Regions from separate parts of the Streptomyces sp. NBC_01433 genome, predicted to be linked through region 1. Evidence: riboswitches for the same ligand, from Rfam matches in the RefSeq annotation. Region 1 holds a riboswitch; each other region holds the start of a gene.

Region 1 (7,799 bases):
GGTGGTCGAGGTAGACCTCCAGCAGCTCCTTGAGCCCCAGGGTCAGCGGCTGGCCGTCGACCAGTGCCACGTTGTTGATGCCGAAGGACTCCTCCATCGGCGTCAGCTTGTAGAGCTGCTCCAGCACGGCTTCCGGCACGAAGCCGTTCTTCACCTCGATGACCAGGCGCAGGCCGTGGGCACGGTCGGTGAGGTCCTTGACGTCCGCGATGCCCTGGAGCTTCTTCGCCGAGACCAGGTCCTTGATCTTGGCGATCACCTTCTCCGGGCCGACGGTGAAGGGCAGTTCGGTGACGACCAGGCCCTTGCGGCGCGCCGTCACATCCTCCACGGCGACGGTCGCGCGGATCTTGAACGTGCCGCGTCCCGCGGCGTACGCGTCCTTGATGCCTCCGAGGCCCACGATCCGGCCGCCGGTCGGCAGGTCGGGACCGGGGACGAACCGCATCAGCGTTTCCAGGTCGGCGGCCGGGTGCTTGATGAGGTGGCGGGCGGCGGCGATTACCTCGCCCAGGTTGTGCGGGGGCATGTTGGTGGCCATGCCGACCGCGATCCCGGACGCGCCATTGACCAGGAGATTGGGGTAGGCGGCCGGGAGGACGACCGGCTCCCGCTCCTGGCCGTCGTAGTTCGACTGAAAATCGACGGTGTCCTCGTCGATCGACTCCGTCATCAATGACGTGGCGTCGGCCATCCGGCACTCGGTGTAACGCATGGCGGCCGGCGGGTCGTCGTTGCCGAGCGAGCCGAAGTTGCCGTGTCCGTCGACGAGGGGGAGCCGCATCGAGAACGGCTGGGCCATGCGCACCAGGGCGTCGTAGATCGACGCGTCGCCGTGCGGGTGCAACTTACCCATGACTTCGCCGACCACGCGGGCGCACTTCACATAGCCGCGGTCGGGGCGCAGTCCCATCTCGTTCATCTGGGACACGATGCGGCGGTGCACGGGCTTCATGCCGTCACGGGCGTCGGGCAGGGCCCTGGAGTAGATCACCGAGTACGCGTACTCGAGGAAGGAGCCCTGCATTTCGTCGACGACGTCGATGTCGAGGATTTTCTCCTCGAAGTCGTCCGGCGGCGGCGGGGTCTTCGTGCTACGGCGGGCCATCGCGGCTGCGACTCCTTCACAGATTCTGTTCGGGCAACCTGAGGTTCTGACGCGGACCATTGTGGACCGCCGCACTGACAACGCCGACCTCGACCCGTCCGAAGCGGTCCGAAGAGGTCCGCCGGGGCCCGCCGAGGGGCCGCTTGCGGCAGCATCTACGACAACATCGACGGAACGGGAACTTCGCCAGGTGTCGGTGCGCTTGCTTACAGTGGCAGGTCTCGCAGGAAATCCAGTATCGCGATCGAAGGGACGTACATGCCCATGGGTCACACGGCCACAGCACAGGCCGGCTCCGGCGGCTTGACAGCGACCGAGCACCGCCTGGCCAACGGTCTGCGTGTGGTGCTCTCGGAGGACCATCTGACCCCGGTCGCCGCGGTCTGCCTCTGGTACGACGTCGGTTCGCGCCACGAGGTCAAGGGACGCACCGGCCTGGCTCACCTTTTCGAGCACTTGATGTTCCAGGGCTCGGGCCAGGTCAAGGGGAACGGGCACTTCGAGCTCGTGCAGGGGGCCGGTGGCTCGCTCAACGGGACGACCAGCTTCGAGCGGACCAACTACTTCGAGACCATGCCCACCCACCAGGTGGAGCTGGCTCTCTGGCTGGAAGCCGACCGGATGGGCTCGCTCCTCGCCGCGCTCGACGAGGAGTCCATGGAGAACCAGCGCGACGTCGTGAAGAACGAACGGCGTCAGCGTTACGACAACGTGCCCTACGGCACCGCGTTCGAGAAGCTGACCGCCCTCGCGTACCCGGAGGGCCACCCGTACCACCACACGCCGATCGGCTCGATGGCCGACCTGGACGCCGCGACCCTCGAAGACGCGCGTACGTTCTTCCGTACGTACTACGCCCCGAACAACGCGGTGCTCTCCGTGGTCGGCGACATCGACCCCGAGCAGACGCTCGCCTGGATCGAGAAGTACTTCGGCTCCATCCCGTCCCACGACGGCAAGCAGCCGCCGCGCGACGGCACGCTGCCCGACGTGATCGGTGAGCAGCTGCGCGAAGTGGTGCAGGAGGAGGTCCCGGCGCGTGCGCTGATGGCCGCCTACCGGCTGCCGCACGACGGCACGCGCGCGTGCGACGCCGCGGATCTGGCGCTGACCGTGCTGGGCGGGGGCGAGTCCTCCCGGCTGCACAACCGGCTGGTCCGCCGTGACCGTACGGCGGTGGCGGCCGGGTTCGGGCTGCTGAGGCTCTCCGGCGCGCCCTCGCTGGGCTGGCTGGACGTCAAGACGTCCGGTGGCGTCGAGGTGCCGCAGATCGAGGCCGCGGTGGACGAGGAGCTGGCCCGGTTCGCCGCCGAGGGCCCCACGCCCGAGGAAATGGAACGGGCCCAGGCCCAGTTGGAGCGCGAGTGGCTGGACCGGCTCGGTACGGTCGCGGGCCGCGCCGATGAACTGTGCCGGTACGCCGTGCTGTTCGGCGACCCGCAGCTCGCCCTGACCGCCGTGCAGCGCGTGCTGGACGTCACCGCGGAGGAGGTCCGGGTCGCCGCCGAAGCGGCCCTGCGCCCCGACAACCGGGCGGTCCTGGTCTATGAGCCGGTCGAGCCGGCGGACGAGGCCGCGGCCGACGCCCCGGAGGCCGCCGAGGCCGCCGAGGGCACCGACGCGCCCGAGGGAGCGGACAAGTGAGCGACGCCGCCGTGACTGGAGTAGCCATGGAGTACCACCCGCAGCCCACCCCCGGCGTGGCGCGGCCCTGGGCGTTTCCCGCCCCCGAGCGCGGCGCCCTGCCCAACGGGCTGACCGTGCTGCGATGCCACCGGCCCGGCCAGCAGGTCGTCGCCGTGGAGATCTTCCTGGACGCCCCGCTGGACGCCGAGCCCGAGGGCCTGGACGGGGTGGCCACGATCATGTCGCGGGCGCTCTCCGAGGGCACGGACAAGCACAGTGCCGAGGAGTTCGCCGCCGAGCTGGAGCGCTGTGGCGCCACCCTCGACGCGCACGCCGACCACCCCGGCGTCCGGGTCTCCCTGGAGGTTCCGGCCTCCCGGCTGGCCAAGGCGCTCGGCCTGGTCGCCGAAGCGCTGCGGGCCCCGGCCTTCGCCGAGAGCGAGATCGAGCGTCTCGTCGGCAACCGGCTGGACGAGATCCCGCACGAGCAGGCCAACCCCGCCCGGCGCGCCGCCAAGCAGCTCTCGAAGGAGCTCTTCCCGGCGACGGCGCGGATGTCGCGCCCGCGTCTGGGCACCGAGGAGACGGTGCGGCGGATCGACGCCGCGGCCGTGCGCGCCTTCTACGACGCGCACATCCGCCCGTCCACCGCGACGGCCGTGATCGTCGGCGACCTCACCGGGATCGATGTGGACGCCCTGCTCGCCGACACCCTCGGCGACTGGTCCGGGAACACCGCCCAGCCCCGGCCGGTGCCGCCGATCACCGCCGACGACACCGGCCGTGTGGTCATCGTGGACCGCCCCGGTGCGGTGCAGACGCAGCTGCTCATCGGCCGGATCGGCGCCGACCGGCACGACAGCGTCTGGCCCGCCCAGGTGCTGGGCACCTACTGCCTGGGCGGCACCCTCACCTCCCGGCTGGACCGGGTGCTGCGCGAGGAGAAGGGCTACACCTACGGGGTCCGGGCCTTCGGACAGGTCCTGCGCTCGACGGCTCCCGACTCGTCCTCCGGGGCCGAGGGCGCCGCGATGCTGGCGATCAGCGGCTCGGTGGACACCGAGTCCACCGGCCCGGCGCTGGGTGACCTCTGGACGGTCCTGAAGACCCTGGCCGCCGACGGACTGACGGATGCCGAGCGCGAGACGGCCGTGCAGAACCTGGTGGGGGTGGCCCCGCTGAAGTTCGAGACCGCCGCCTCGGTCGCCGGCACGCTGGCCGACCAGGTCGAGCAGCACCTCCCGGACGACTACCAGGCCCACCTGTACGCCCGCCTCGCCGAGACGGGCACGGTGGAGGCGACGGCCGCCGTGGTCAACGCGTTCCCGGTGGACCGGCTGGTGACGGTCCTCGTGGGGGACGCGGCACAGATCGAGGAGCCCGTGCGGGCACTCGGCATCGGTGAGGTGTCGGTCGTCAGCGGCTGATCGGTCTGTTTCCGCTGCCGCGAAACGGCACAAGAGGGACCCCGGCGTGATCCATATCGCCGGGGTCTTCCCTTTTTTCTCATTCGTCCGCATTTTGGGGGAGGTTGCCTGTCTGTCCTGTGGGATGTGCGACAAAACCGGCTGCCCGTTTGGTGAGGGAAAGTGGCCCGGCTTAGCGTCGGCTCCGCTGTCCGTCACCCGTATGCCGCGTCCGCGGCGCCGGGCAGCCATCGCCGAGTCCCCGTCGGGCGCGAGCCTGGGGAGCCGGGGACCCAAGAAGTCCCTGGGGTGAATCGGATGCCGGGTCCCGTACGGGACCCCGGTGTCCGTAGGAGACCTTCCTGCTCCGAACCCGTCAGCTAACCCGGTAGGCGAGAAGGAAGGAAAGGATCAGCCCTCCATGGCGTTCACCCGTGTCACCGGGAAGCACCGTGCCCCGAACCGCCTGACGCGCAAGCGTGCCCAGGTCGTCGGCGTCGCGGCTCTGGCCACCACCGGCGTCATCGGCGGTATGGCCACCCCGGCCCTCGCCGCGGACTCCGAGGCCCCCACCGTCAGCGACACCGGCCTCACCCAGATCATCGCCATCGACGCGACCCTCGCCGACCGGATCGACGCCCAGGCGAAGGTCCAGGAGCACCAGGCCGAAGTGGCCGCGCGGGCGAAGGCCGAGGCGGAGGCGGAAGCCAAGGTGAAGGCCGCCGCCAAGGCCAAGGCGAAGGCGGAGGCCGAGCGCAAGGCCGAGGCCCGCGCCAAGGAGGCACGCGAGGACAAGGCGCGCGCCGCCCGCGCCGCCGAGCGCACCCGGCTGACGTCCTTCCACCTTCCGGTCGCCGGTTCGTACGTCTCCACCGGCTACAAGTCCAGCGGTTCGCTCTGGTCGTCCGGCAGCCACTCCGGCGTGGACTTCCACGCGGCCTCCGGCACCTCCGTCGTCGCGGTCGGCGCCGGCACGGTCGTCGAGGCCGGCTGGGGTGGCGCGTACGGCAACAACATCGTGCTCCGGATGACGGACGGCACGTACACCCAGTACGGCCACCTCTCCTCGATCGGCGTCTCCGTCGGCCAGAGCGTCACCTCCGGCCAGCGGATCGGCCTCTCCGGCTCCACCGGCAACTCCACCGGACCGCACCTGCACTTCGAGGCGCGGACCACCGCCGAGTACGGCTCCGACATGGACCCGGTCGCCTACCTGCGCGCACACGGCCTCAACGTCTGACCCACGCTTCTCAGGGGGTGTCCCATGGGTACCCCTGACCCGAAGGCCCCGGCTTCCCGCCGGGGCCTTCGGCGATCCGCCCGCCGAGCCGTCGTCGGTCCCTCGACCGAACCCTGATCGAAGCCACGGCCGAACCCGCCGCCGAACCACTCCATGGCCAAAAGATATCCCTGAATTCCGGCCTGCCATCGGAAATTCCGGCCGACTGCCTTAGAGTCGCAGAACAGGCGTCGATCGGCCGCGTTTCGCGGGGATTAAGGCGGAGGTTCGGATATGCGCATTCCCGCGCATTCGGTATGCACGGCAATCCGTGAGGACATCGTCTCCGGTGTCTTCGAGCGTGGCAGCCGCCTCACCGAGGAGGTGCTCGCGCGTCGCTACGGGGTCTCCCGGGTCCCGGTCCGCGAGGCGCTGCGCACCCTGGAGTCCGAGGGGTTCGTCGTCACCCGCCGGCACGCCGGCGCCTGTGTTGCCGAGCCCACCGAGCAGGAGGCCGCAGACCTTCTGGAGGTCCGGATGCTCCTGGAGCCGCTCGGTGCCGCACGTGCCGCCCAGCGACGCAGCGACGCCCACCTCAAGGTGCTGCGCGGCCTGGTCAGGCTGGGTCAGGAGCGGGCCCGCCGGGGCGAGGGCGAGGATCTGCGCTCACTGGGCGGCTGGTTCCACGAGACCCTCGCGCAGGCATCCGGCAGCCCCGGCCTCATCGCGCTCCTCACCCAGCTCCGGCGCAAGACCGCCTGGATGTACGCCGTCGAGCAGCCCGCCCGGCCCGTCGACTCCTGGGCCGAGCACGGAGCCATCGTGGACGCCGTGGCACGCGGCGACGCGGAACGGGCCAGGGCGCTCGCCGTCCAGCACGCGGAGCGGGCCGTCGCCGCGCACCGGCTGCGCCGCACGGACCGCGCGGGCGGCCGCATGGCGGGCCGCGGCCGGGTGAGCACTTCGCAACACGGCGTAAACATCGCAAGTGCCCGGCATTAACAATTGCGCCGTATACAAAGGGGAGTAATTCCGAAGGGCTTTATCTCCGCTGCCCGAAATTTCCGCTGCCCGAAATTCTTGCTGCCGGATTCGACGGTGCGGGTGGCGGTGAAGACGAAAGAGCCGCGGCGCCCTGTCGGGGGCCGCGGCTCTTTCGAGGAATGAAGCCATTCTGTTCCGAGGAGGAATCAGACGGTCTCGGGGAGCTCCTCAAGACCTTCGGCGACCAGCTTCGCCAGACGGTCCAGGGCGGCCTCGGCGTTGTCGGCGTCGGACGCGAGCACGATCTCCTCGCCGCCCTGTGCGCCCAGACCGAGCACGGCGAGCATGGAGGCGGCGTTCACCGGGTTGCCGTCGGCCTTGGCGATCGTCACGGGGACGCCGGAAGCCGTGGCGGCACGGACGAAGATGGAAGCGGGGCGGGCGTGCAGGCCCTCGGCCCAACCGACGTTTACGCGGCGCTCAGCCATGGTTCTGCCCTTCACGAATCAATGGTTGTCTAGACCAGTCTCTCATGCAGTATGCGGTGCTGTGCCTGACCTCCGGCACCGCCGTGCCGCCGGTCGGCCTCCCCAGACTGCCCCGGCCCCGATCCCTCCGCGACCGGTGTGTCAGCCGTACGCTTTGCCCATGCACCCCACGCCGGAGCAGAGTCCGCATCACGCGTACCCCGACCACTGGGAAGCGGACGTGGTGCTCCGCGACGGTGGCACCGCGCGTATCAGGCCCATCACCACGGACGATGCCGAGCGGCTGGTCAGCTTCTACGAGCAGGTCTCCGACGAGTCGAAGTACTACCGCTTCTTCGCCCCGTACCCGCGCCTCTCCGACAAGGACGTGCACCGCTTCACCCATCACGACTACGTCGACCGGGTGGGACTCGCCGTCACGATCGGCGGTGAGTTCATCGCGACCGTCCGCTACGACCGGATCAACGAACAGGGCAGGCCCGCCTCCGCGCCCGCCGACGAGGCCGAGGTCGCCTTCCTGGTCCAGGACGCCCACCAGGGCCGCGGGGTGGCCTCGGCGCTCCTCGAACACATCGCGGCGGTCGCCCGCGAGCGCGGCATCCGCCGCTTCGCCGCCGAGGTGCTGCCCGCCAACAACAAGATGATCAAGGTGTTCCGGGACGCCGGGTACACCCAGCAGCGCAGCTTCGAGGACGGCTCCGTCCATCTCACCCTCGACCTCGAACCCACCGCCGAGTCCCTCGCCGTCCAGCGCGGCCGCGAACAGCGGGCCGAGGCGCGGTCGGTGCAGCGGCTGCTCGCCCCCGGCTCCGTCGCCGTCATCGGCACCGGCCGCACCCCCGGCGGAGTGGGCCGCACCGTCCTGCGCAACCTCCTCGGCTCCGGCTACACGGGGCGCGCGTACGCGGTCAACCGGGCATTCGCCGACGACATGACGACGCTCGACGGCGTCCCCGCGCACCGCTCCG
Region 2 (7,799 bases), on a different contig from region 1:
GACATCGCGCTGCTGCTCGCCTCCCGCTGGACGGCGGCGGACTGAGCCGCCACCGTCCAGGGGTGCGGAGCCGACCGGTCAGGAAACGGCGGGAGCGTCCGCCGTACCGGAAGTACCGGAAGTACCGGAAGCATCCGACGTACCCGACGTATCGGAAGCGCCGGACGCGTCCAGCATCGCGGAGCGGTCCACGACCTTGATCCGCTCGCGGCCCTCGGCCGCACCCAGCGCCTGCTCGTGCGCGTCCAGGCGGTGCCAGCCCTCACGGGTGGTGTAGCGGACACCGCGCTCGTCGAGGAAGGCGACGACGGCGTCCGGATCCGGCTGCGCCGGGGCGGGCAGCCGGCCCTCGGCGCGGTCCTCCAGCAGGCAGGCGACCGTCTCGTTGGCGTCACCCTTGGTGTGCCCGATCAGGCCGATCGGACCACGCTTGATCCAGCCGGTGACGTACACGGACGTCATCGGCTCCTCACCGGCGATGACGCGTCCGGCGGCGTGCGGGACGGTGCCGGAGGACACGTCGAAGGGGAGCTTCGCGAGCTCCTGCGAGTAGTAGCCGACCGCGCGGTAGACGCTCTGCACGTCCCAGTCGGTGAACTCGCCGGTGCCCCGGACATTGCCCGTGCCGTCCAGCTCGGTCCGCTCGGTCCGCAGACCCGCCACGCGGCCGTCCTCGCCCAGGACCTCGACCGGCGACTCGAAGAAGTGCAGGAAGAGCTTGTGCGGCCGGTCGCCGACGTCGCGGATCGCCCAGTTCTCCAGCGTGGAGGCGACCATGTTGGCCTGCTTGTTGCCCCGCCGGGTCTCGATGGACCCCGCGTCGTAGTCGATGTCCTCGGGATTGACGATGACCTCGATGTTGGGCGAGTGGTCCAGCTCCCGCAGTTCCATCGGGCTGAACTTCGCCTGGGCCGGACCGCGGCGGCCGAAGACATGCACTTCGAGTGCCTTGTTGGCCTTGAGGCCCTCGTACACGTTGGCCGGGATCTCCGTCGGCAGCAGCTCGTCGGCCTTCTTGGCGAGTATGCGCGCCACGTCCAGGGCGACGTTCCCGACGCCCAGTACGGCGACCTTCTCCGCCGTCAGCGGCCAGCCGCGGGGTACCTCGGGGTGCCCGTCGTACCAGGAGACGAAGTCGGCCGCTCCGTAGGAGCCGTCCAGCTCGATCCCGGGGAGGCCGAGCGCGCGGTCGGCGTCGGCGCCGGTGGAGAAGATCACGGCGTCGTAGAAGGACCGCAGCTCGTCCAGCCCGATGTCATGGGGGTAGTCGACGTTGCCGAACAGCCGCAGCTGAGGCTTGTCCAGTACCTGGTGGAGCGCCTTGACGATGCCCTTGATCCGCGGGTGGTCCGGGGCCACGCCGTAGCGGATCAGGCCGAAGGGGGCGGGCATGCGCTCGAACAGGTCGATCGATACGCCCGGGTCCTGTGCGGCTTCGGATTTGAGCAGCGCGTCCGCTGCGTAGATCCCGGCGGGACCGGCTCCGACGATGGCGACGCGGACGGGGCGTGTCATGGCGTGTTGTTCCTTAGGGCGGGCGACGCGGGCAGGGGGTGGCAAGCCGCGGAAGTAAGGCTTGGCTTACCAGTCTCCACCGCACACGTTAAGCCCTGCCCCGGCCGGACCTCGGGCCGGGGTCGTGTGAAGCCCATCAGCCCGCCCCAAGATGCCCGAATTCGGCAATATGGGCGATTTTCCAGAATTGGGCTTTTCGCTCGGGAGGGCCGTCCGGGCGATATGTGATCTTCGAGGCGTGGAGCAAAACGACCTTTTCGGACTCAGTGGCGAGAGTCACGTTCCGGACCCCTGACGGCGTGACGCGTCGCCCGGTTCCCTTCTGTGCCGGGAAATTTGACTTCGCGCTGTGGGATTGCTGACGGGCATTTCCATGAATTGATCTTGCGGAAGAATTGCGATCAAGAATTCGGGGCTTGTTCTGCTCGGCCTTTCTCGCCTACGGTCACCGTCAATCCGGATGGAACGCCTAATCCTGCCGCCGTCCGGCAATCGGACCTACTTACGTACGGCAGGAGCGGGGGACCCAGGTAAGCCGCCGATCCGGTATCCGGCTCGGCTCGGGGTGAAGTCGCATTCGCGTGCGACCAGGCAACTCCAGCCTGAACCCGACAGCTCACCTCGTAGGCGACGGAGAGGAATTCACCATGCCCTCAATGGGTAAGCACCGTCGTTTCAAGGCCACTTCGCTGACCCGCGGCATCATCGCCGTGGGCGCGGGCGGAGCCGCACTCGTACTTCCGCTGGCCGGTGCGACCGTCGCCTCGGCGGCGCCCGCGCAATCCGCCGCCGCCGAAAAGGCTCCTACTGCCGTATCCGCCAAGGAAATTGCCGTCGGTAAGGGCACGGTCACGACTCATTCCGTGATCGCGGGTGATTCCCTTTCCAAGATCGCCCGTGCCTATTCCCTCGGTGGCGGCTGGCAGAAGCTGTACGAGGACAACCGGGACGCCGTCGGTGGCAACCCCGACCTGATTCACCCCGGTCTGAAGCTGTCGGTCGGCGCCACGTCCCAAGCCGGGTCCAAGTCCTCTGACGTGTCGTCGGACCGGGGTGCGGGTGGCGACCGTGCCGACCGCTCCGAGCGGACCGCCGCGCCGCAGGCCGCGAAGGGTGCCACCGGCACCGCCGCCACGACCGAGGCGAACGACGCCACCGGCACCGCGAACGGCGTCGCCGACGTCACGACCGACGCCGACACCACCACCGTCCCCGCCGAGCAGCCCGCGACGTACACGGACGATCTCGACGGCTGGATCAAGGAGTCGCTGGCCGTCATGGCCCAGCACGGCATCCCCGGCAGCTACGACGGCATCCACCGCAACATCATGCGCGAGTCGTCGGGCAACCCGCAGGTCGTCAACAACTGGGACTCGAACGCCGCCGCCGGAATCCCGTCCAAGGGACTCCTCCAGGTCATCGACCCGACCTTCCAGGCGTACCACGTGCCCGGTACGTCGATGGACAGCCTCGACCCGGTCGCCAACATCACCGCCGCGTGCAACTACGCCGCCGACAAGTACGGCTCGATCGACAACGTGTTCGGGGCCTACTGATACCTGGCAGTGCCGGTAGCGAGAAGAACCGATGGGCGGTGAAGGGGCTTCAGGCCCCTTCACCGCCCATCGGCGATTGCGGATCATGCCGGGCATCCGGTGCAAGTTACCTACAGGTATGTAGTGACTTACCACGCGATCGACAGTAGAACCTGTTGCACTCTGTCGAGAGTGAGGGAAGTCACATGAGTGACGCTACCATGCAGAATGCGGGATCCAAGAGGGTCTCGCGCCGAAGATTCATCACAGGAACAGGTTCTCTTCTCGGAGCCGTGGCCCTTACTGGACACCCGGCCGCGGCGCGGGCGGCGACCGCGGCCGTGCCCGCTCCGATCGACCCCGGCGTCCATGTGCCGGTCCTGGTGATCGGCACCGGGTACGGCGGTTCCGTCGCCGCCCTGCGCCTCGCCGAAGCGGGCGTCGATGTGCACATGATCGAGATGGGGATGGCCTGGGACACCCCGGGCCCGGACGGCAGGATCTTCGCCAACACGACGAGCCCGGACTACCGTTCCTACTGGCTGCGCACCAAGACGAAGCAGCCGCTCAGCAACTTCCTCGGCTTCCCGATCGACAGGAACGTCCCGCGATACACCGGGATCCTGGACGCCGAGGAGTTCGCCGGCATCACGGTCTACCAGGGCCGCGGTGTCGGTGGCGGTTCGCTGGTCAACGGCGGTATGGCGGTCACGCCCAGGCGGGAGAACTTCGGCGCCATCCTCCCTTCGGTGAACGCCGACGAGATGTACGGCACGTACTACCCGCGCGCCAACGCCGGGCTCGGGGTCGGCACCATCGACCCGGCCTGGTTCGACACCGCCGACTGCTACCGATACGCCCGGGTCGGCCGCAAGCACGCGGAGCGGTCCGGTTTTCCGTTCGTCTTCGTGCCCGCCGTGTACGACTGGGACTACATGAAGCAGGAGGTGGCCGGAACCGTCCCCAAGTCGGCGCTGGACGGCGAGATCCTCTACGGGAACAACTACGGCAAGAAGTCGCTGCAGAAGACCTACCTCGACCGGGTCAGGGCCACCGGCAGGGTCACCATCTCCCCGCTGCACAAGGTCACCTCGGTCGCCCCCGCGGCCACCGGCGGTTACACCGTCCTCATCGACCGGATCGACACCTCGGGCAACACCGCCGAGACCAAGTCCGTGACCGCGGACAAGGTGTTCTTCGCCGCGGGCAGCGTCGGCACCAGCAAACTGCTGGTCGCGCTGAAGGCCACCGGAGCGCTGCCCCGGCTGAACGGCGAGATCGGCAAGGGCTGGGGCGACAACGGCAACGTCATGTGCGGCCGCGCCAACCACATGTGGGACTCGACGGGCAAGGTCCAGTCGGCCATTCCCACCGGCGGCATCGACAACTGGGCCGCCGGGGGAGCGTTCGCCGAGGTCGCACCGCTGCCCACCGGCATCGAGACGTACGCCTCGTTCTATCTGTCGATCACCAAGAACCCCCACCGCGCCGAGTTCGCCTGGAACGCCGCGACGGGCAGGGTCGATCTGAGCTGGCAGACCGCCTGGAAGCAGCCGTCCATCGATGCCGCCAGGACCATCTTCGACAAGATCAACAAAAAGGAGGGGACGATCTACCGGACCGATCTGTTCGGCGTCTACAAGATCTGGGGCGATCACCTCACGTACCACCCGCTCGGCGGCGCGGTGCTGGACAAGGCCACCGACAACTACGGCCGCCTGCGCGGCTACGCGGGGCTCTACGTCATCGACGGCTCGCTGATCCCCGGCAACACCAGCGTCAACCCGTTCGTCACCATCACGGCGCTCGCCGAACGGAACATCGAAGAGATCATCGCGACTGATCTGTGACCGCATGGCTGGGCAGCGCGCACACCGTGTCGAGGCCCAGTACATGGTTGAGCCGGCCGAACGCCAGCCAGGAGCCGATGCTCATGCTCAGCTCCACGATCTCCAGCTGACTGTAGGCCGCGCTCATCCGGGTCCAGAACTCCTCGTCGAGGCCGTGGTGATCCAGGGAGTACCGCTCGGCGTACTCCGCGGCCAGCCGGGTCCGCACATCGAAGACATCGGCGGTACGCCACTGGGTCACCGCGTCGGCGAACGTGTCCTCGACCGTCTCCCCGTCCCGTTCGGTGCGCCAGTCCAGGCAGAACGCGCACCCGTTGATCTGCGCGATCCGCAGCCGGGCGGCCTCGAACTCGCGCAGGCCCAGGGTCGTGTGGGCGTACACCGACATGGAGAAATTCGCGGCGGCGATGCCGATCCCGGGGACCATCTCGCCCCATACGTACGCGATGGCGTCCTTGCCTTCGGGGATGTCGATGTTCATCGTGGTCTCCTTCCGAGTCTGCCGACTGCGGGGCGCAGCGGGACGTCGAGTGCGTCGTACAGTCCGGGTTTCGCCGCCACGAGCCAGTCGACGGCACTCACGAGGCGGCCGACCGCGGTGGCGTTCCCGCCCGCCGACCGGTTCTCGCCCTCGTCGGTGGCCTCGACCGTGACCTCGATGCGCGGGCGGCCCTCGATGACCACCCGGTGCGCGCCGTCGCCGTCGGGCGGGCTCGGCCAGTGCGGTGCGCAGGAGGGGTGGATGCGGGTGATGTGTTCGATGACGATGCGGGGCTTCCCCTCGACGATGCCCTGTACCTCGAACCGCACCGCGCCCTGCGTACCGGCCTCGAACGCGCCCATCGTCCTGGTGCTCACCGCGGTCTCCAGCGGGCACCGCTCCAACGTCTCGCGAATCCCGTCCAGTTCGACACCGAGCGCCCTGGCCATCAGGCGTATCTGCCCGCCCCACACCATCGTGGGGACCGTCGGGGCGAGCATCAGCGGTTCGAAGTCCATCGGCCGGCCCATGCCGATCAGGTCGCGGACCGAGTCCTCCTGGTCGTACGTGGAGTAGTCGAAGATCTCCTGGCAGCGGATCACGTCCACGGTGGTGCCGAGGCCGCTGATCAGCAGGGGCAGCACATCGTTGCCCCAGCCGGGGTCGACGCCGGAGACGAACAGTGAGCCGCCGCCGTCCGCGATGGCGGCCAGTACCGGTTCCCGCAGCTCCGCGGGGGCGTTGAGCTGGTCGTAGAGCGCGTACAGCGCGGGGGTGACGACCACGGCACCGGCCCGGATCGCCCGGCAGATGTCGTCGAGGGCCTCGTCGGGGCGGATGTCGCCCGACGCCGCGTACACCACCGCCCGCGGACCGGCGGCCAGCACACCGGCGGCGTCGTCGGTCGCGGCGACCCCCAGACGACGGCCGGCCCCGGCGAGGTCACCGGCGTCCCGGCCCACTTTGCCGGGGTCGTGGACGATGACGGCGGTGAGTGCGAGGGCCGGATGTGCTTCGACGGCGCGGATCGCCGCGCGGCCGACGTTGCCAGTTCCCCAGACAACCGTGGAAATCATGCGCGGAGGGTAGCGGGAGGACCTATCAGTTCATAGTGCCGCGACCGGAAAATACGGGACCGCGGCCGGGACCTCCCGGCGGCGGGAGACGGGCCGGATCGGGTACGGGGTCAGATGAAGCTGCTGCCCCGCACCAGGAGCAGGGACAGATCCACCGCCGCCACGGCCACCGTCCCCGCCAGAGCCGCCTTGCGCCAGAACCGGCCCAGGACGAGCCCGGCGAACGCCGTCGGGAGGACCAGCGCGAGTGTGGCCGCGCCCCAGCGGTCCGGTGGGCCCGCGGGGCCCAGTACCAGCACCGCCGTCGCCGCAGCCGGGGGGAGCGGCAGCAGCAGCCGGGTGCCCGCGGCGCCGAGCCGGTGCGGCAGACCTCGGATACCGGCCCGCTCGTCGTCGGCGATGTCCGGGAGCGTGTCGCCCAGATGGGCCGCGAACCCGAGCAGCGCACCGGCACTCACCGCCCACCACGCCGGCCAGGGGTGGCCCGGCAGGCTCAGGGCCACCACGGCGGGCAGTGCGCCGAATCCGGTCACGTACGGGAGCCACGACAGGGCGGTCGCCTTGAGCCGCAGGTTGTACAGCCACGCCGCGGCGACCGCGGCCAGGTGCACCGCACCTGCCAGTAGGCCGCAGGCCAGCGACAGCGGTACGCACAGGGCGAGGGCCGCGAACGCCGCCGCCCACACCTCGCCGGGGCTCACCGCCCCGAGGGTCACCGGCTTTCCCCGGCGGCCGGCCTCGGCGTCGCGCCGCGCGTCGTAGGCGTCGTTGCACCAGCCGACCGAGAGCTGACCGCTCAGCACGGCCGCGCCGATCAGGAGGCAACGGGCCACGCTCGATCCGGCGGCGACGGCCAGCGCGGCGGCCAGCGACGTCACCGCGACCACCGGCCCGGGATGACAGGCCATGGCCAGTCCCGCGGCGCGGTGGAACGGCGGGGTGACCGCCACGGTCACCGCCGGTTCGTCCGGGTTGTCCATCGGCTGATCGTACGTACCCGGGGTCGGGCCAACACGACAGCCGCACGGGTTGTTTGCGGCGATTCATCCCCTTCTGGGGGCAGGATGGGGTCATGACGCCGCCTAAGCAGGAGTCGGGATGAGCCGGATCGCAGCTGTCCACGGGGCCCTGCCACCGCACCGCCACGCCCAGCGGGAGGTCACCGACATGGTGGCGCGCACCTGCCTGCCGCCGGGCGCCGACCGCCGCGTACTGGACCGGCTCCACGAGAACGCGCGGGTCCGCAACCGCCACACGGTCCTGCCGCTGGAACGCTATGACGAACTCGACGGCTTCGGCGGGGCCAACGACGTGTTCATCGGCGCGGCGGTCGACCTCGGAG
Region 3 (7,799 bases), 2.0 Mb from region 1:
CACGGTGATCGCCCCGGTCGTGGAGGAGAGCGCCAAGGCTGCCGCCGTCCTGCTGATCTTCCTGTTCCGGCGACGGGAGTTCAGCGGCATCGTGGACGGCATCGTGGTCGCCGGATTCACCGCGACCGGCTTCGCCTTCACCGAGAACATCCTCTATCTGGGCAATGCCTTCGGTGAGGACCAGCAGCTGGGGATGACCGGGTTCGCCTCGGTGACCGCCGGGACGTTCTTCGTACGGATCGTGATGTCGCCGTTCGCGCACCCGCTGTTCACGGTGCTCACCGGCATCGGCTTCGGGTTCGCCGCGGTCGGCGCGCGGCGCCACCGGGTCCGCCGGATCGCGCTGCCGGTACTGGGCCTGGTCCTCGCGATGGGCCTGCACGCCCTGTGGAACGGTTCGTCGGCCTTCGGCCCGTACGGCTTCTACGCGGTGTACGGGGTCTTCATGGTCCCGGCGTTCGGGCTGGTGACCTGGCTGGCGGTGTTCTCGCGCCGACGGGAGCTGCGTACGCTCTCCGCCGAGCTGCCCGCCTACGCGGCGGCGGGCTGGCTGACCCCGGCCGAGCCGCTCGCGCTCTCCTCGATGCGGGCGCGCGGCATGGCCCGTGATCTGGCCCGCCACTGGCACGGCCACCCGGACCGGAACCGGGGCAGGGCGGCGGCACGGGCCGTCGCCGAGTACGAGTCGTTCGCGACGTCCCTGGCCGTGCTGCGCCGAAGGGCCCGCCGCGACACGGCGGGCCCGGACTTCGCCGCGCGGGAACGGGAACTGCTGCATCACCTCTGGCAGCGCAGGGACATCGCGGGCCCGGCCCTGACGTACGCGGCCCACGCCACGGGCCGGCTGCGCGCGCACCTCCGCCCCCCGGTCCCGCCGTACGGCGGGCGGTTCCCGCAGCGGCCCCCGTACGCGTACGGGGTACCGGGGACGCAGGCTTACCCCTACCCGTATCCGAACCCGGGCCCGGCCCCGCAGCCGCAGCCGTATCCGTACGGGCCGGTGCCGCAGCCGTTCCCGATGCCTCAACAGCGCGGGACGCAGCCGTACGGCCCGGCCCCGCATCCGCAGTACGGCGGCCACAACCCCTACCTGAGTCCCCCGCAGTAGCCCGGTTCCCGGCGCACGGCCGCGTGGATCAGGCGGATGCCTCGGTGAGCTCCGCGAGTTCCTGGTCCGTCAGGCGCAGCTCGGCGACCGCGACCAGTGCGGGCAGCTGCTCGACCGTACGGGCCGAGGCGATCGGCGCGACGACGGTCGGCCGGGAGGCCAGCCAGGCCAGGGCGACCGTGGCGATCTCGGCCTCGCGCTCCTGAGCGATCCGGTCCAGGGCGACCAGCACCTTGCGGCCCTGCTCCGACTCCAGGTGCTGGGCCGCCTTCTCGGCGCGCGCGCTGTCGACCGAGGTGCCCGGACGGTACTTGCCGGTGAGGAAGCCCGAGGCCAGCGCGAAGTACGGGACCGCGGCGAGCCCGGCGCGGGCGGCGGTGTCCTGGAGGGCGCCCTCATAGGTATCGCGGGAGACCAGGTTGTAGTGCGGCTGGAGGGCGACGTAGCGGGCCAGGCCCTCGCGCTCGGAGAAGTCCAGGGACGCCTGGAGCCGCTCCGCGCTGATGTTGGAGGCGGCGATCTCGCGCACCTTGCCGTCCTTCACCAGCTGGTCGAGTGCCGTGATGATCTCCTCGACCGGGACGGTCTCGTCGTCGAAGTGCGTGTAGTACAGGTCGATGTGGTCCGTGCCGAGCCGCCGCAGCGACTCCTCGGCGGCGGACTTGATGGTGCCGGCGGAGAGCCCCTTGTACGAGGGGTGGGCGCCGACCTTGGTGGCGACGACGATGTCGGACCGGTTGGCGCGCGAGGCGAGCCACTTGCCCAAGACGGTCTCGGACTCGCCGCCCTCGTTGCCCGGGACCCAGGAGGAGTAGGAGTCGGCGGTGTCGATGAAGTTGCCGCCCGCCGCGGTGTACGCGTCCAGGACGGCGAAGGACTGCGCCTCGTCCGCCGTCCAGCCGAAGACGTTGCCGCCGAGGGCGAGGGGGAAGACCTGAAGGACGGAGGAGCCGAGCGGGCGCAGAGAGGTCGCAGAAGTCATGGTCGGTTCAACGAGAGCGCCGATGAGGGGTATTCCGCGTCGGCGGGATTCACTGCACCGGAGCCTCCGCCCCGGAAGCCGCGCGCCGGAGCCTCTGTCCCGGAAGCCGCGGGCCGCCTACGCGGGCCTGTGCGCCCGGCGCCCGGAGCCTCCGCGCCGGAAGCCGCGCGCGTCGTTCTCCTGCGGACAGCAGACCGGCAGCCCTGACGTCGGGGGGTGTGCGTCAGGGCTGCCGGGGTTCGGGTGCGCCCGCGGGGCGGGCGCGGGGGCTCAGACCGTGAGCCCCTTGCTGCGCAGCCAGCTCATCGGGTCGATGCCCGAGCCGCCCGCGGTGTGGACCTCCAGGTGGAGGTGAGCACCGGTCACATTGCCGGTGGCACCGACGCGCCCGATGGTGTCGCCGGTGGAGACCTTCTGGCCGGCCGTGACATTCATCGTGGACTGGTGGCAGTACCAGATCTCCGTGCCGTCATCGAGTTCGAGGACGGTGCGGTAGCCGTACGAACCGGAATAGCCGGCCGACTTCACCGTGCCGCTGTGCACGGCCTTGACCGGAGTGCCGGTCGGCGCCGCGAAGTCGAGGCCGGTGTGGTGGCCCGAGGACCACATCGGGCCGGACTGGCCGTAGGTCGAGGTGATGCTGTACGAGGAGGTCGGCAGCGCGTAGCTGGCGGCGAGCTTGGCGAGGCGCTCGGCCTCCTTCTTCTTCTTCGCCGCCTCTTCCGCCTTCTTCTTGTCGGCGGCGATCTTGGCCTCGGCCTCGTCCTGCTGCTTCTTGGCGTCGGCTGCGGCCTTCTCGGCTGCCGCCTTCTCCTCCGCGGCCTTGGCCTCGGCGTCGGCGTTGGCCTGCTGCTGCTCGGCCTGCTGGAGGATGCGGGCGCGGAGCGCCTCACCGGCGTCGGTCGTGCCCTGCTCGGCCTCGGCGCTGGTGATGCCCGCGGAGGTGAGCGGGGCTGCCGAGACCGGTGTCTTGTCCGCGTCGTCGGACATGAAAGCACCGACGCCGGGAAGGGACTTGGCATCGGGGAGGTTGTCCGCGAGGGAGTCGGGAAGGGAGATGGAGACCGGCGGCTTGCTCTGCGCGGTGGCCATGCCGCCCGCGCCGACGGCCGCGATGACACCGACGCCGAGGACGGTGGAGCTACGGGCGAGTCCCCGCTGCTTGGCTACGCGGTGCCTGCCGCGTACGGGCCGGATGGACTCCTCGGTGGGATTCCATTCCTCCCAGGTCCTGTCCGCGTCACCGAAGTTGTCGGTGACGAAGGGTGACGGGGCCTCGGGGGCAGGCTTGTTGGACGCCACGTGGGCGCACTCCTTTCCTTCCTTCTCGCCTACCGGGTTAGCTGACGGGTTCGGAGCAGGAAGGTCTCCTACGGGCTCCTCTGCCTCTCACGAGACACAGGTGTCCGATTCACCCCATGTAGGTGGTTCCCCGGTTCCCTTGCGGGATTCGGCGCTCGCGCACGGTGCCGCCTCTTGCGACGACTGGGACGACCGCGCTGCGTTATCGAACGTTAATAGACTGATGGGCCCTATTCCAAGCTCTTCCCACTGATCGTTCATGACTTTGGCCTGGACTTAACGGGTACAAAGGGTTGGAATCGGGCGAGTTGAATCGAGTCCGACCATTACCCAGTTTCTGACGTTGCGTCAAATGTTATGCGGAGCGGCGTTCTTCAGTTACGTACGGTGGCATCGCTCATGGTCGCCCTCCCGGGGCGGCTCCCGGGCCGACCCCCGTACCGACTCCCGTGCCGTGCGCCCGGACGTCCTGTTCACGCGCCGCCCGGCCGCACGCGCCACCCCCGCTCATGCGGCCGCCCCGGCTCATCTGCTGCCCCGGCCCACGATCTTCACCGTCGTCCGGCGTTCGGGCTGTCCCTCGGCCGGCCGCGCCACCGCGAGGAGTGCCATGTCGTCAGTGGACCGGCCACCGGTGTGCAGCCGCACGTCGTCGGTGAGCGCGGAGAGCAGTTCCTCGGGACCCGGGAAGATCCGGCCACGCAACCGCGCCGCCGGGTCGTAGAAGGCCCCGGACGGGTCCCGCGCCTCGGAGAGGCCGTCCGTGAACACCAGCAGCGTCGCCCCGGCGGGCAGCGCCCACTCATCGGCCCGGTCCGGCCACACCCCCAGGTTCATGCCGAGCGGCAGCGCGGGCACGGCCGGTGCCAGCACCTCCACCGCCCCGTCCACGTGGAGCAGGATCGGCTCGGGGTGCCCGCGGTTGACGATGCGCAGGGTCGTCGAACCGGGCGGGATCTCGGCGAGCACGGCCGTGATGAACCCCTCCATCGCGTCCAGCCCGCCGCGCCGCGTCCCCTCCCGCGCCAGCGCCCGTTCCAGCCGCTGCGCGACCCCCTCCAGCGAACGCTCCTGCTCGGCGGCCTCCCGGAACGCCCCGATGATCACCGCCACCGCCTCGACGGCGTCCAGCCCCTTGCCCCGTACGTCGCCGACCACCAGACGTACCCCGTACGGGGTGTCCGCGACGGCGAACAGGTCGCCGCCGACGAACTCGTCCGCCTGCGCCGCCTCGTACCGCGCGGCGACCTGCAGCCCGCCGATGCGGTCGTCCGGGGTCGGCAGCACGGCCCGCATGGCCGTCGCCGCGATGACCCGCGCCGAGGCCAGCTGCTCGTTGCCGCGCCGCACGACGCCATTGATGACCAGGGCGAGGACCGAGGCGGTGAGTACGGTGGCCAGCTCGGTGACCGGGACGGCCCGGGTCAGCGTCCCGGCGTACGCGTGCAGCGCGACGACCGCCAGGACCGCCGCCACTCCGGTACGGACGGTGCTGGCCAGGGAGAAGAACGGGGCGGCCATCAGCGGTGCCGCCACGAACAGCGGTACGGCGGTGAAGGTGGGCGGGGTCCCGACGTCGAAGAGCAGCCCGCCGCCGATCATCAGGGCGGGCAGCGCACGCACGAACCGCCGGGCGGCACGGCCTCCGGGGCGCCCCCCGCGGCCACGCGCCGGGAAACCGAAAGCGGAACCCCCCAGGCCGCGCGCCGGGAGACCCGGAACTCTTCGGCTCCAGGCACGGGGCAGCCCGACAGGTCCCCCACGCCGCCTGTCCCGCTTCCCCACGTGTGCACTCCTGCCCGGTCCGCCCACGGCTGCGGACGGTACCGCGCCCCGTCCAGGCTTGCCGGAGCCGCGCCGTGCGGCGACTCCTCATCGGCCAAAGGGGGGAGCGGGCGGGAGGCCCGGCCTTCCGGAGGCCAGTCGGAGAGCCGGTGTTCCGCGTAGATCGTCAGTGCGTCCCGCACGAAGGCGGCGGTGCCGTCTCCGTGCCGATCGTAGTTCTTCGCGAAGCTGCCCGCAGGGCCCCGGCCGTGTCCCGCCGCCCGTCCAGTGGTCGCGGTAGCCATTGCTCCCGCGCGACCCGGCCCGGCTCGACGCGCGCCCACGGCGTACAGGGGCCCGGAAACGACTCAGTCCCGGAACGCTGTGTGCGTTCCGGGCCTGGTCCTTCAGTAGCGGGGACAGGATTTGAACCTGCGACCTCTGGGTTATGAGCCCAGCGAGCTACCGAGCTGCTCCACCCCGCGTCGTTAAACCCAACTCTACGGCATGCTGGACGCACTCTTGACCACATGCCCGACCCCCGCCGCCGGGCGGCCGGCTCCCACCCCCGCAAAGGCCCCCGAAAGGCCACTCGAAGGCCCCTCGACGGCCACTCGAAGGCCCGGATGAAGCGTGGCGTCAGGCGTCCAACGTGATGGCGTTCTTGGCCCGGTCGACCGCCTCCCAGGACGCGGGACCGGCCTCGCCGCCGCCGTTCCCCGTCACCAGAGCCTGATTGGCCGCGACGAACGGACGCATCCGCTCCGCGTACCGGGCGAACGCGGCGGCATGGTCGTCACCGGCCCGCGCCAATTCGTCCGCCAGCACCTGCGCACCCACCAGAGCGAGGCTGGTCCCCTGCCCGGAGAGCACGGACGCGCAGTACCCCGCGTCGCCCAGCAGCACCGCCCTCCCCCGCGACCAACTGTCCATGCGCACCTGGGCCACCGCGTCGGCGTAGAAGTCGGGCGCGTCCCACAGCGCTTTGAGCAGGCGGGCGTTCTCCCAGCGCAGGGGCGCCATCCGCTCGGCGACCAGCGCCCGGTACCGCTCCTGGGCGCGGGCGCCGGGTCCGAGCGGCCCGCCCTCGAAGCCGAACGTGACCCGCAGTTCGGTGTTGTCGCGCACCGGGTAGATGCCGTAACCGGCCGGGCCCTCCCGGTGCCACACCTGCCAGTTGTCGAGGTCCAGGAAGTTCTCCACGCTGAAGATGGCGATGTGCATGTCCAGGTGACGGACGAACTCCTCCTCAGCGCCGAAGACCAGCCGCCGCACCCCCGAGTGCAGACCGTCGGCGCCCACCACCAGGTCGAAGGCGCGCGGAGCACCGCGCTCGAAGGTGACGCGCACGCCGTCCCCGCCCTCCTCCAGAGCGGTGACGCGATCCCCGTAGAGGAACTCCGCCCCGCCGCCGAGGCGTTCGTGCAGCATCGGCACGAAGTCGTCGCGGAGCACCTCGATGTCGCCGCTGTCGAACCGGCCGCTGCTGAAGGCGGCCTCGGTGGAGCGGTGGATCTCGTTGCCGTCCCGGTCGAGGACGGACATGCCCCGCATCCGGGTACGGGCGCTTCGCGCCTGCTCCAGCAGCCCCAGTCGCTCGACGACGCCGAGCGCGACGCCTCGGATGTCGATGGCCTGCCCGCCCCGGCGCGGGGCGGGGGCGCGCTCCACGACAGTGACGGCGAAACCCCGGTCGCGCAGCAGACACGCCAGCGCCGAGCCGCCGACACCGCTGCCGGATATGAGCACTGTCCTCATGGCGAAACCCCTTCGATTCCTTCGGGCGGCATGAGCGGCCGAAGCTGTTCAAACTCGCCCAGTACGGTGTACGCATGCCGAATGTACGACGTACGCGCACGCCCGCCAAGTGCACTTTTCCCGTATCTGAACTAGGACAGAGCACGCTTTCCCGGCCGCACCCCTGCTAGCCTCTGCACTAGTACAGCTTCAGAAGAAAAAGAAATCCGAGGAGAAATTCCGAGGAGGAAGAGAAAGAAGAAGGAGCGGGCATGACCCCGGACCCCGAACCTCCCTACCGGCGCATCGCCGACGAGATCCGCCGCCGCATCACGTCCGGCGGGCTGGCCCCCGGCGACCGGGTGCCCTCGACCCGGCAGATCGTCAAGGACTGGGGGGTCGCCCTGGCCACCGCGACCAAGGCTCTCACCACGCTACGCCTGGAGGGGTACGTGGAGACCCGCCCCCGGATCGGCACGGTGGTCGCCACGCGCACGCCGGCCCCCGCACCGAAGCCGTCCCGTCACGCCGCGCCCCCCTCCGCCTCCCACGACCACGACCACGACCACGAACCAGAGCTGACGCGCGACCATGAACTGACGCGCGACCGCATCGTCCGTGCCGCCATGCACATCGCCGACACCGAAGGGCTGTCCGGCCTGTCCATGCGCGGGGTCGCCGCCCGGCTCGGGGTCGCCGCGATGTCCCCGTACCGGTACGTGAAGAGCAAGGACGACCTGATCCTGCTGATGGCCGACGCGGCCTTCGGCGAGGAGACGTACCCCGCCACGCCCCCCGAAGGCTGGCGCGCCCGCCTCGAACTGTGCGCCCGGACCCTCTGGAGGGTGTACCGCAGGCATCCATGGCTCGCCCAACTCGCGCCTCTTTCGCGCCCGTTGGTGCTGC
Region 4 (7,799 bases), 5.8 Mb from region 1:
TCGTCCTGGCCGTCGTGATCGCCACGTCGAACACGTGGCGTGCCTGGCGTACGGCCTCGCGTCATGGTCTGACGCTGGCCGCCGAGGCCGCGGCTGTGTCCTGCACCGCCGAGTTCCGAACACCAGTGCCCGCCGGCACCACCGCCTACCAGCTCACCGACAGTGTGCTGCACGCCCTCAAGAAGGTGCCGTTCCCCCGGATCGATGAGGTCACGGAGTTCACGCACGGCAAGCTCACCCTCGTCTGCGCGAGTTCGCTCGCCAGTCCGGTGAGGCTGCACATCTCCATCGAGACAGACCGGGACACCGCGACGGTGACCATGGACGCCCGCCCTGTGACCACATGGAAGCGTCTTGACGGCGGCGCCAGCTGGAGCGTCCTCACAGCTTCCACACCGCATGTCAGAGATGCCATCCATGATGAAGCGGGCGGCACGAGCACAACCTGAGCGCGGTCGACAACGGCCTTCTTGACCTCGGCTATTCAGGTCGTGGGTGGTCGGGGGATCTGTCGGTCAGCCGGCCGAGCGGGGCAGGGGCAGGGGCCGCGAGTCGGTGGAAGGCGGTGACGAGCTCGTGTCGCCAGGGCCAGGCGGCAGCTATCCGCAAGCACAGACGGCAGCCGTCGGCGGCCTGCGACCGACGGGACTTGCCTAGGGTCCGGGTCGTCGCATGAAAGAAGCACTCCTCAGGTGAAGAGACGTATCGGGTCCTATCCGTGTGTCCGCATCGAGGACATCGACACTCTCGCCGCGGCCGGGGCCGTGGCCCTGACCGCGGTCCGCTCGGCACGGGCCGAAGTACGCGAGCGTCTGTGGACGTTGGCCAGGGACGCGGCGCCGGATGTGGGCGGCCAGGTGATCGTGGACCTGGACGGAGTACTGGTCCTGGCCCACTCCGACAAGCAGGACGCGGCCGCGACCTGGAAGAAGTCGTTCGGACACCACCCTCTGATGGGCTTCGTCGACCACGGAAGCAATGGCACCGGCGAGCCAGTGGCAGTCCTGTTGCGGCCCGGGAACGCGGGCTCCAACGCCGCCGCCGACCACATCACCGCCACGCGGCTCACCCTGGCCCGGCTCCCCAAGCGCCACCGGCGCGGCCGGTCGACACTGGTCCGTAGCGATTCCGCGGCGGTACCCATGGATTTCTCGCCCGGGTTACGCAACGGGGCCGGTGGCTGTCGTACTCGGTCTCAATGACCATCACCGAGCAGATCCATCAGGCCGTGCTGAAGGTCCCGGGCTTCGCCTGGGACCCGGCGGCCGAGCCGGACGGCGAGATCCGCGAGGGCGCCTGGGCCGCCGAACTCAACGGCGACGTCCTCCAGGGCTGTCCGAAGGGCATGCGGCTGATCGTCCGCGAGAAACGCCCCCACCCCGGAGCACAGTTGAGGTTCACCGATGCCGACGGCCCTGCGGCTCACCGCGTTCGCCACCAACACCACCGACGTCCCGATCGCCGCCTCGAACTGCGACACCGTCAAGCGAGTGGCCGCCCGCCATGGTTCCCGCGGTCGTGCGACGAGATCGGCCTGGGCTGCTTGGTTCCTCGGCGGGCGGGAAGCCGGCCCCGGCTGCTACGTCAAGACGCGCCCCACCCGGATGCCGAGCACATCCTCACACTCATGGCCCAAGGCGCCCTCGCCGGGAGGAGATCCCAACGGTGGCGTTCCTCTTTGACGGTCCGTGAGCTGTCTGGCCGACGGCCTCGGACCCGCTGGTACAGGGTCCGGAAACGGGCACTCATACGGATGCCCACGCCTGACTGTTCAGGCGGTCCGGTCGCCGGTGCGTCCTGGGGCCGGTCGAGGCGTACGTGGACGGCGCGGGCGTGACCGGTCAGTTGCAGGGCGATCTGTTCGTAGTCGTGCGGGGCGAGGGTGGCGGGGTCGGCCCAGGACACGACGGCGGCGACCAGGCATTCGAAGGGGACGCGTCCCAGGGGCAATTGCGCTCCGAGGAACCCGTACGGTCCTCAGGGCGTTGCGGCCGCCACCCGTGGGTCCTGGGTCGGGCCGCGGGTGGGAGATCGCCGACCAGATCTCCCACCTGTACTCCCGGTTCCCCGAGCACTTCGGCCCCCTCGCCGGTCGTTCGGGTCCATCGTGGGGCGGCCCGCCTCCGCGATGCGTACCCATGTCGGAGCGGATCCGGTGGTCCATCACATGCCCGGCAGCGCGTCCCGCCCGCACGGCGCCCTGTACACCGTGCAGCGGCTGCGCGAGAAGGGGGTGCGGCACTACGGCTGGGACCCGGCGCACTGGAAAGACCGCACGTTCGCGAAGTGGACGAAGAAAGGCGTGGTCGTCCAGCTCAACGGCCTGCTCAGGCAGTTCTTACGGCAGAGGGAAGGCCGGGACGCCGAACCGTCGGCCTGCGTGATCGACGCTCAGAGCATCAAGACCGCCACCAACGTCCCGGCCTCCACGCAGGGCGCCGACGCCGGAAAGAATGAAGATCGCGAGATACCCACCTTCGATAAACAGCCAAAAACTCCCCTGACTTGGGACTTTTAGTCGATCACCAGGATCGGACTCCATCCGAACATTCTGTACGTCCTGTACATTTTTTACAGGCATGCGGCAGCTGAAGCGCGCATGCGGACCGAGGCCTGCGCAGATCCCAGGAGAGGCACCGCGATGATCCGACCTGCCGCCCGTTATGTCCTGCCCGAGTTCACCGAGCGCACCGCGACCGGGACCCGGACTCTCGACCCGTACTCCAAGCTGCTCTCCGAGCGGATCATCTTCCTCGGCACCCCGGTGGACGACACCGCGGCCACCGACCTGATCGCCCAGTTCATGTATCTGGAATACGCCGAACCGGACCGGCCCGTCTCGCTGTACATCAACTCTCCCGGCGGATCGTTCAGCGCCATGGCCGCGATCTACGACACGATGCAGTACCTGGCCTGCGACGTGGAGACCTTCTGCCTCGGCCAGGCCCACTCCAGCGCGGCCGTGCTGCTGGCGGCAGGGGCACCGGGCCGCCGACATGCCCTGCCCGGCGCCCGGGTAGTCATCCGTCAGCCCATGCTGAACGAACCGGTGCAGGGCCAGCCGTCCGATCTCGAAATCGAAGCACGCGAGTTGATGCGGGTACGCGAGATGCTCGCGGCCATGCTGGTCCGTCACACGGGCCGGTCCACCGAGCAGATCACCGCCGACATCGAGCGCGACACCATCCTCGACGCACGGGCCGCGAAGGCGTACGGGCTGGTCGACCACGTCGTGGAGAACCGCAACCCGCCCCGGCCGCCGCACCCCGCGAGGTGAACCGACGATGCTGCCACCCGAATTCCCACCGCTCCCCGCCCTGACCCGCGCCGAAGGGGAGTTCATCGACCGCTACCTGGAAGTCCTCGACCAGCTGGGACGGATCAACCCGGCCCGCGGCAGCGACACCTACGGCGCCCTCCGCGCCGCCCAGGCACTGGCCTCCCGGGCCGCGGCACTGCGCGACGCGCTGGCGCTGATGCACGAGCGGGGCGAAGCGCAGATCCACGCGACCACCCTGGCACGGGCGCTGCGCCTGCTCGACGGGGAACGGCGCGCGGGCCGGGTCACGGTACCCCCGCCACCGGCGGGTTGACCCGCCCCCTGCCTCACACCCCGGTCCCAGCTCTCACACCCCGACCCCGGCCCTGGCCCCTGCCGCTCCCCGCGGCTGAGGCCGGGGTCGGGGTCGGGGCGTGAGAGGAGTCCGTGAGGGGAGTCGGGGCCGAGGTCGGGGCGTGAGGGAGTCGGAGCCGGGGCCTGCCGCGCCGCGCCGACACGCCCGGTCAATTGATCAATTTTCCTCGCTCGTTCGGCGTAGCCAGTCCCCCTCACGAGGGACACCCCAACTTGCGCTCAGCGCGTGGACGGTACTCGGAATATGTCCTTCCGTCGCTGGTACGAGACTGGTCGGGCAGCGCCGCCGAGGGCTCGAATCCGCCCCGTCCACCCGAACGGATCAGTCGTGATGAGCCTCACAAATCACTGTTTCGCCTCGGAAATCCGGCACTTCGTGAGTCAAGATCCCTGGGACGACAAGCCCCCGCCACCGCGGCGGGGCGGTCCGGGCGGACGCCGAGTCCTGCCGCTGCCCGGATGACTGGTCGACAGAAGTGGATCGGCAGGAGTGGAGGACCCGAGCACAACGGGTCGACCGGGCAACCGGTCGCCCCTCGGGGTGAAGCCGCCAAGTGCGGCCGGGCAACTTCGCCAGCCCGAACCCGACAGGTCATCCTTCACAGGCGGCTGACGAAGGGTTGCGCATGACTGCGCAGGTACATGTCCCGTCTCTGCTTGCCCGGGTCGGTACGGCCTCGGTTCTCACTCTCGCCGTCGGCAGCACCATGCTGGCGCCGGGTCTGGTGACCGATGCCGAGGCCGCCACTCACTCGACGAAGGCGCTCAAGATCGCCGCCTCGAAGAAGGGATCGCCCTACAAGTACGGAGCATCCGGCCCCCGCCGGTTCGACTGCTCGGGGCTGACTCTCTACTCGTTCAAGAAGGCGGGCAAGAAGCTCCCCCGCACGGCCCAGCAGCAGTACAACAAGACCCGCCACATCTCCTCCTCGAAGCGGAAGAAGGGCGATCTGGTCTTCTTCCACTCCGGCCGAAGCGTGTACCACGTGGGCATCTACGCGGGTAAGGGGAAGATCTGGCACTCCCCCAAGACCGGGTCGCTGGTCCGCCTGGAGAAGATCTGGTCGAACAGCGTCTGGTACGGACGGGTCCGCTGATCCCCGGCCGGAACCGCTTCAGCGCAGCAGTGGTCCGGTCACCAGCGCGAGCCCCAGTGCGGTGAGCGCCGCGCCGCTGCCGCCCTCGATCGCACGGGCGGTACGCGGCCGGCGCAGCCACCGGCCCAACCGGTCCACCAGCAGGGCCACGGCCGGGAACCAGACGAGCGCCAGCACCACGACGACAGCGGCGAGCAGCAGGGTCCTGGGCAACGGCGGCTGCCCGTCGGGGACGAACTGGGGCAGCAGGCTGAGGAAGAGCACCGGCGCCTTGGGGTTCAGCGCGTTGGTCAGGAAGCCCTGGCGCAGTGAGCGGCCGAGCTCCTTCGGCGCGGGGCCCGGCGCCTGTGCCGGTACCCCGTCGGTCGCCGCGGGCCGTCGCCGTACCGCGTACAGGGCGCTCAGACCGAGATAGAGCACATACGCCCCGCCGAGCAGCTGGACGGTGCGGAAGAGCACGGGCATCGTCACCAGCACCGCGGCCAGCCCCGCCACGGCCAGCGCGGTGTGCACCAGCAGTCCCCCGGCGACTCCCAGGGCGGTGGCCACCCCGGCACGGCGTGAGGCCAGCGCGTTGCGTACGACGACGGTGAAGTCGGCGCCGGGCAGCGCGACCATGCCTGCGGCGACTCCCGTGAAGGCGAGCAATTGTGCGTCCATGCGTACACCCTGGCCCGAAGTAGCCTTTAGCGTGTACTTGCAATCTTCTGGGTCTGCCAAAAGGAACGCTTAATGTACGACCCGACACGGCTCGCGGCGCTGGTGGCGGTCGCCGAGGCCGGATCGATCACTCGGGCCGCGGCCCGCCTGGGCTACACCGCGCCCGCCCTCTCCCAGCAGCTGGCCAAGCTGGAGCGCGAGGCCGGTGCGGCGCTCCTGGTACGCCACCATCGTGGCGCCCGGCTCACGTCCGCCGGTGAGCTACTGGCGGGCCGGGCCAGACGGGTCCTGGACGAGCTTGACCAGGCGCGGCACGAGCTGGCCCAGCTCGCGGGGCTCTCCGGCGGGCGGCTGCGGGTCGGCACGTTCACCACGGCCGGAATCCATCTGCTGCCGCCTGTCCTGAGCGCGTTCCGGCGCGCCCACCCCGATGTCGAGCTGGCGGTGACCGACTACGAGCCGCCCGGCACGGTCGCGGCGGTGGCCGCCGGGGAGGTCGATCTCGCCCTGACCCACACGTACGAACCGGCGGCCGCCGATCCGCCTCCCGCAGGCGTCACCATCGAGCCTCTGCTGGTCGAGGAGCTGGTCCTGATCACCGCGGTCGGCCACATGCTGTCCGAGGGCACGGGCCGGCTGCCCGTCGCGGAGCTGGCGGGCCGGCCGCTGATCAGCAGCGCACCCACGCATCCGCCCCGGCGCGGGGTGGAGCGAGCTCTGGCGGAGGCCGGGGCCAGCCCTGCCGTGGTGTGCGAGTCGCCCGGCTACGCCCTGGTGTGCGCGTTGGTGAGCGCGGGGCTCGGGGTGGCCGTGGTGCCGGAGATGGTCGCCGCCATGTCCCCGACCCCGCTGTCGGTGCGACGGCTGGAGCCCGCGGCCTTCCGGCGGACGATCTCCGTCGCGCACCGGGGCGACCGGGCGAGCGCCGCGGCGTCGACCCTGATGGCACTGATGCGCAGCGGTTTCGGCCGCGGTGCCGCGGCGCGTTAGGACGGCGGCGACCGGCCGGGGTCAGCCCTGGACCGGGAGCGTCCAGGGCAGGGCGATCCAGACGGTCTTGCCGCCCTCCGCGGTGGGAGTGACGGTGAGCCGTCCTCCGAACTCCTTGGCCAGGGCCCGGATGATCACCATGCCGCGTCCGTTGTCCTGCTGCACGGCGGCAGGCAGCCGTTGGGGCCAGCGGGGGTGACTGTCCGTCACCCCCAGGTGCAGTTCTTCTTCCCGGTCCAGCCGGAGGTCCACCGTGAAGGTGGGCGACTGCCCGAACGTGTGCTGCACGGCGTTGGTGGCGAGCTCCGAGACGATCAGCCGGATGGTGTCGGCGAGCTCGGTGCCGTCGGACATGCCCCACTCGGCCAGCGTCCGGGCGACGTACCTGCGGGCCGAGGAGACCGATACCGGATCGCTCGGCAGAGTGACGGTTGCTTCCTGATGGTCTGCCATGGCGACGCCGTCCCTTCCCGCCCCGGCCGACCCGCGATCGGCCAGGATTGTGCTTCGCGCCAGATTGCCACTGATGCTGCCCTCTGTAACGACGATCGACCAAGATATGCATATATCTGTCGCTCGAAGCGGTGAACTCTGCTCCGGCGGGGCTCGAACGCGCGGCACACTGACCTCTCTGCGGGCCGGACCCCGGTGCGGGCCGGCTCTCCCTGTATGAGCGGAAGGAGGCCGGCATGCAGCACGGCCCCGTGGTACGCCGACGCAAGCTGGGCGAGGAGTTGCGCGGTCTTCGCCATTCGTCCGGGCTGACCAGCCGGGACGCGGCGCGCCTGCTCGGCTGGCACCAGTCGAAGGTGAGCCGTATCGAGACCGGCGCGAGCGGGGTGAGTCCTGCCGATGTGACCCGGCTGCTGGACGCCTACGGCGTACGCGACACGCAGCTGCGCGCTCTCCTCGAAGTGCTCGCCGGTTCGGCGGGTGGCGGCGGTACGGGGTGGTGGCACGCGTACCGGGGCCTGATCCCGCCCCAGTACCGCGACTTCATCAGCCTGGAGTCCCAGGCGAGGACCGCGCGGACGCTGGAGACGTCGGTGGTGCCCGGACTGCTCCAGACCGCCGAGTACGCACGTGCCGTGACCCGGGCGTCGCTGGACGGGCTGCCGGCCGGGCAGCTGGATTCGCTGGTGGAGGTGCGGCTGACCCGCCAGCGGGTTCTGTGGGCGAAAACGCCACTGCATTTCACCGCCGTGCTCGACGAGGCGGTACTGCGGCGCGAGGTGGGCGGGCCCGAGGTGATGAAGGACCAGCTGACCCATCTGACACGTGTGGCCCAATTACCGCACGTACAACTCCAGTTACTGCCGTTCAACGTCGGCGGCTACATCGGGCTCACAGGTCCTTTCGTTATTTTCTCCTTTCCGAACATTTCTGATCTGGATGTGGTCGTTCTTGACCATTTGACG

What was found. A riboswitch is a leader RNA that binds a small molecule or an ion and turns the genes downstream of it on or off. The one in region 1 is predicted to bind cyclic di-AMP.
Positions count from the first base shown of each region.
Region 2: another riboswitch for cyclic di-AMP. It lies ahead of OG413_RS30360 (LysM peptidoglycan-binding domain-containing protein); the one in region 1 lies ahead of OG413_RS00155 (M23 family metallopeptidase).
Region 3: another riboswitch for cyclic di-AMP. It lies ahead of OG413_RS09185 (M23 family metallopeptidase); the one in region 1 lies ahead of OG413_RS00155 (M23 family metallopeptidase).
Region 4: another riboswitch for cyclic di-AMP. It lies ahead of OG413_RS26320 (C40 family peptidase); the one in region 1 lies ahead of OG413_RS00155 (M23 family metallopeptidase).

Region 1 covers NZ_JAPEPM010000001.1:30,054-37,852, reverse strand. Annotated here, with positions in the region: gene OG413_RS00170 (DNA topoisomerase (ATP-hydrolyzing) subunit A) at 1-1,108, opposite strand, end outside; gene OG413_RS00165 (pitrilysin family protein) at 1,367-2,752, shown strand; gene OG413_RS00160 (pitrilysin family protein) at 2,779-4,161, shown strand; cyclic di-AMP (ydaO/yuaA leader) riboswitch at 4,383-4,549, shown strand; gene OG413_RS00155 (M23 family metallopeptidase) at 4,562-5,380, shown strand; gene OG413_RS00150 (GntR family transcriptional regulator) at 5,654-6,361, shown strand; gene OG413_RS00145 (HPr family phosphocarrier protein) at 6,550-6,831, opposite strand; gene OG413_RS00140 (GNAT family N-acetyltransferase) at 6,992-7,799, shown strand, end outside.
Region 2 covers NZ_JAPEPM010000002.1:627,928-635,726, reverse strand. Annotated here, with positions in the region: gene OG413_RS30370 (SpoIIE family protein phosphatase) at 1-45, shown strand, start outside; gene OG413_RS30365 (FAD-dependent oxidoreductase) at 79-1,515, opposite strand; cyclic di-AMP (ydaO/yuaA leader) riboswitch at 1,972-2,158, shown strand; gene OG413_RS30360 (LysM peptidoglycan-binding domain-containing protein) at 2,163-3,071, shown strand; gene OG413_RS30355 (GMC oxidoreductase) at 3,257-4,900, shown strand; gene OG413_RS30350 (carboxymuconolactone decarboxylase family protein) at 4,881-5,381, opposite strand; gene OG413_RS30345 (dihydrodipicolinate reductase) at 5,378-6,457, opposite strand; gene OG413_RS30340 (UbiA family prenyltransferase) at 6,568-7,437, opposite strand; gene OG413_RS30335 (type III polyketide synthase) at 7,556-7,799, shown strand, end outside.
Region 3 covers NZ_JAPEPM010000001.1:2,033,799-2,041,597, forward strand. Annotated here, with positions in the region: gene OG413_RS09175 (PrsW family intramembrane metalloprotease) at 1-1,108, shown strand, start outside; gene OG413_RS09180 (aldo/keto reductase) at 1,137-2,090, opposite strand; gene OG413_RS09185 (M23 family metallopeptidase) at 2,361-3,392, opposite strand; cyclic di-AMP (ydaO/yuaA leader) riboswitch at 3,404-3,556, opposite strand; gene OG413_RS09190 (PP2C family protein-serine/threonine phosphatase) at 3,918-5,015, opposite strand; partial or broken gene OG413_RS46890 (MerR family transcriptional regulator) at 5,315-5,404, opposite strand; tRNA gene OG413_RS09195 (tRNA-Met) at 5,568-5,641, opposite strand; gene OG413_RS09200 (FAD-dependent monooxygenase) at 5,796-6,914, opposite strand; gene OG413_RS09205 (TetR/AcrR family transcriptional regulator C-terminal domain-containing protein) at 7,166-7,799, shown strand, end outside.
Region 4 covers NZ_JAPEPM010000001.1:5,864,562-5,872,360, reverse strand. Annotated here, with positions in the region: gene OG413_RS26350 (hypothetical protein) at 1-449, shown strand, start outside; partial or broken gene OG413_RS26345 (transposase) at 738-1,463, shown strand; partial or broken gene OG413_RS26335 (IS5/IS1182 family transposase) at 2,312-2,452, shown strand; gene OG413_RS26330 (ATP-dependent Clp protease proteolytic subunit) at 2,642-3,277, shown strand; gene OG413_RS26325 (hypothetical protein) at 3,285-3,593, shown strand; cyclic di-AMP (ydaO/yuaA leader) riboswitch at 4,071-4,257, shown strand; gene OG413_RS26320 (C40 family peptidase) at 4,261-4,731, shown strand; gene OG413_RS26315 (LysE family translocator) at 4,750-5,391, opposite strand; gene OG413_RS26310 (LysR family transcriptional regulator) at 5,464-6,381, shown strand; gene OG413_RS26305 (ATP-binding protein) at 6,403-6,834, opposite strand; gene OG413_RS26300 (helix-turn-helix transcriptional regulator) at 7,071-7,799, shown strand, end outside.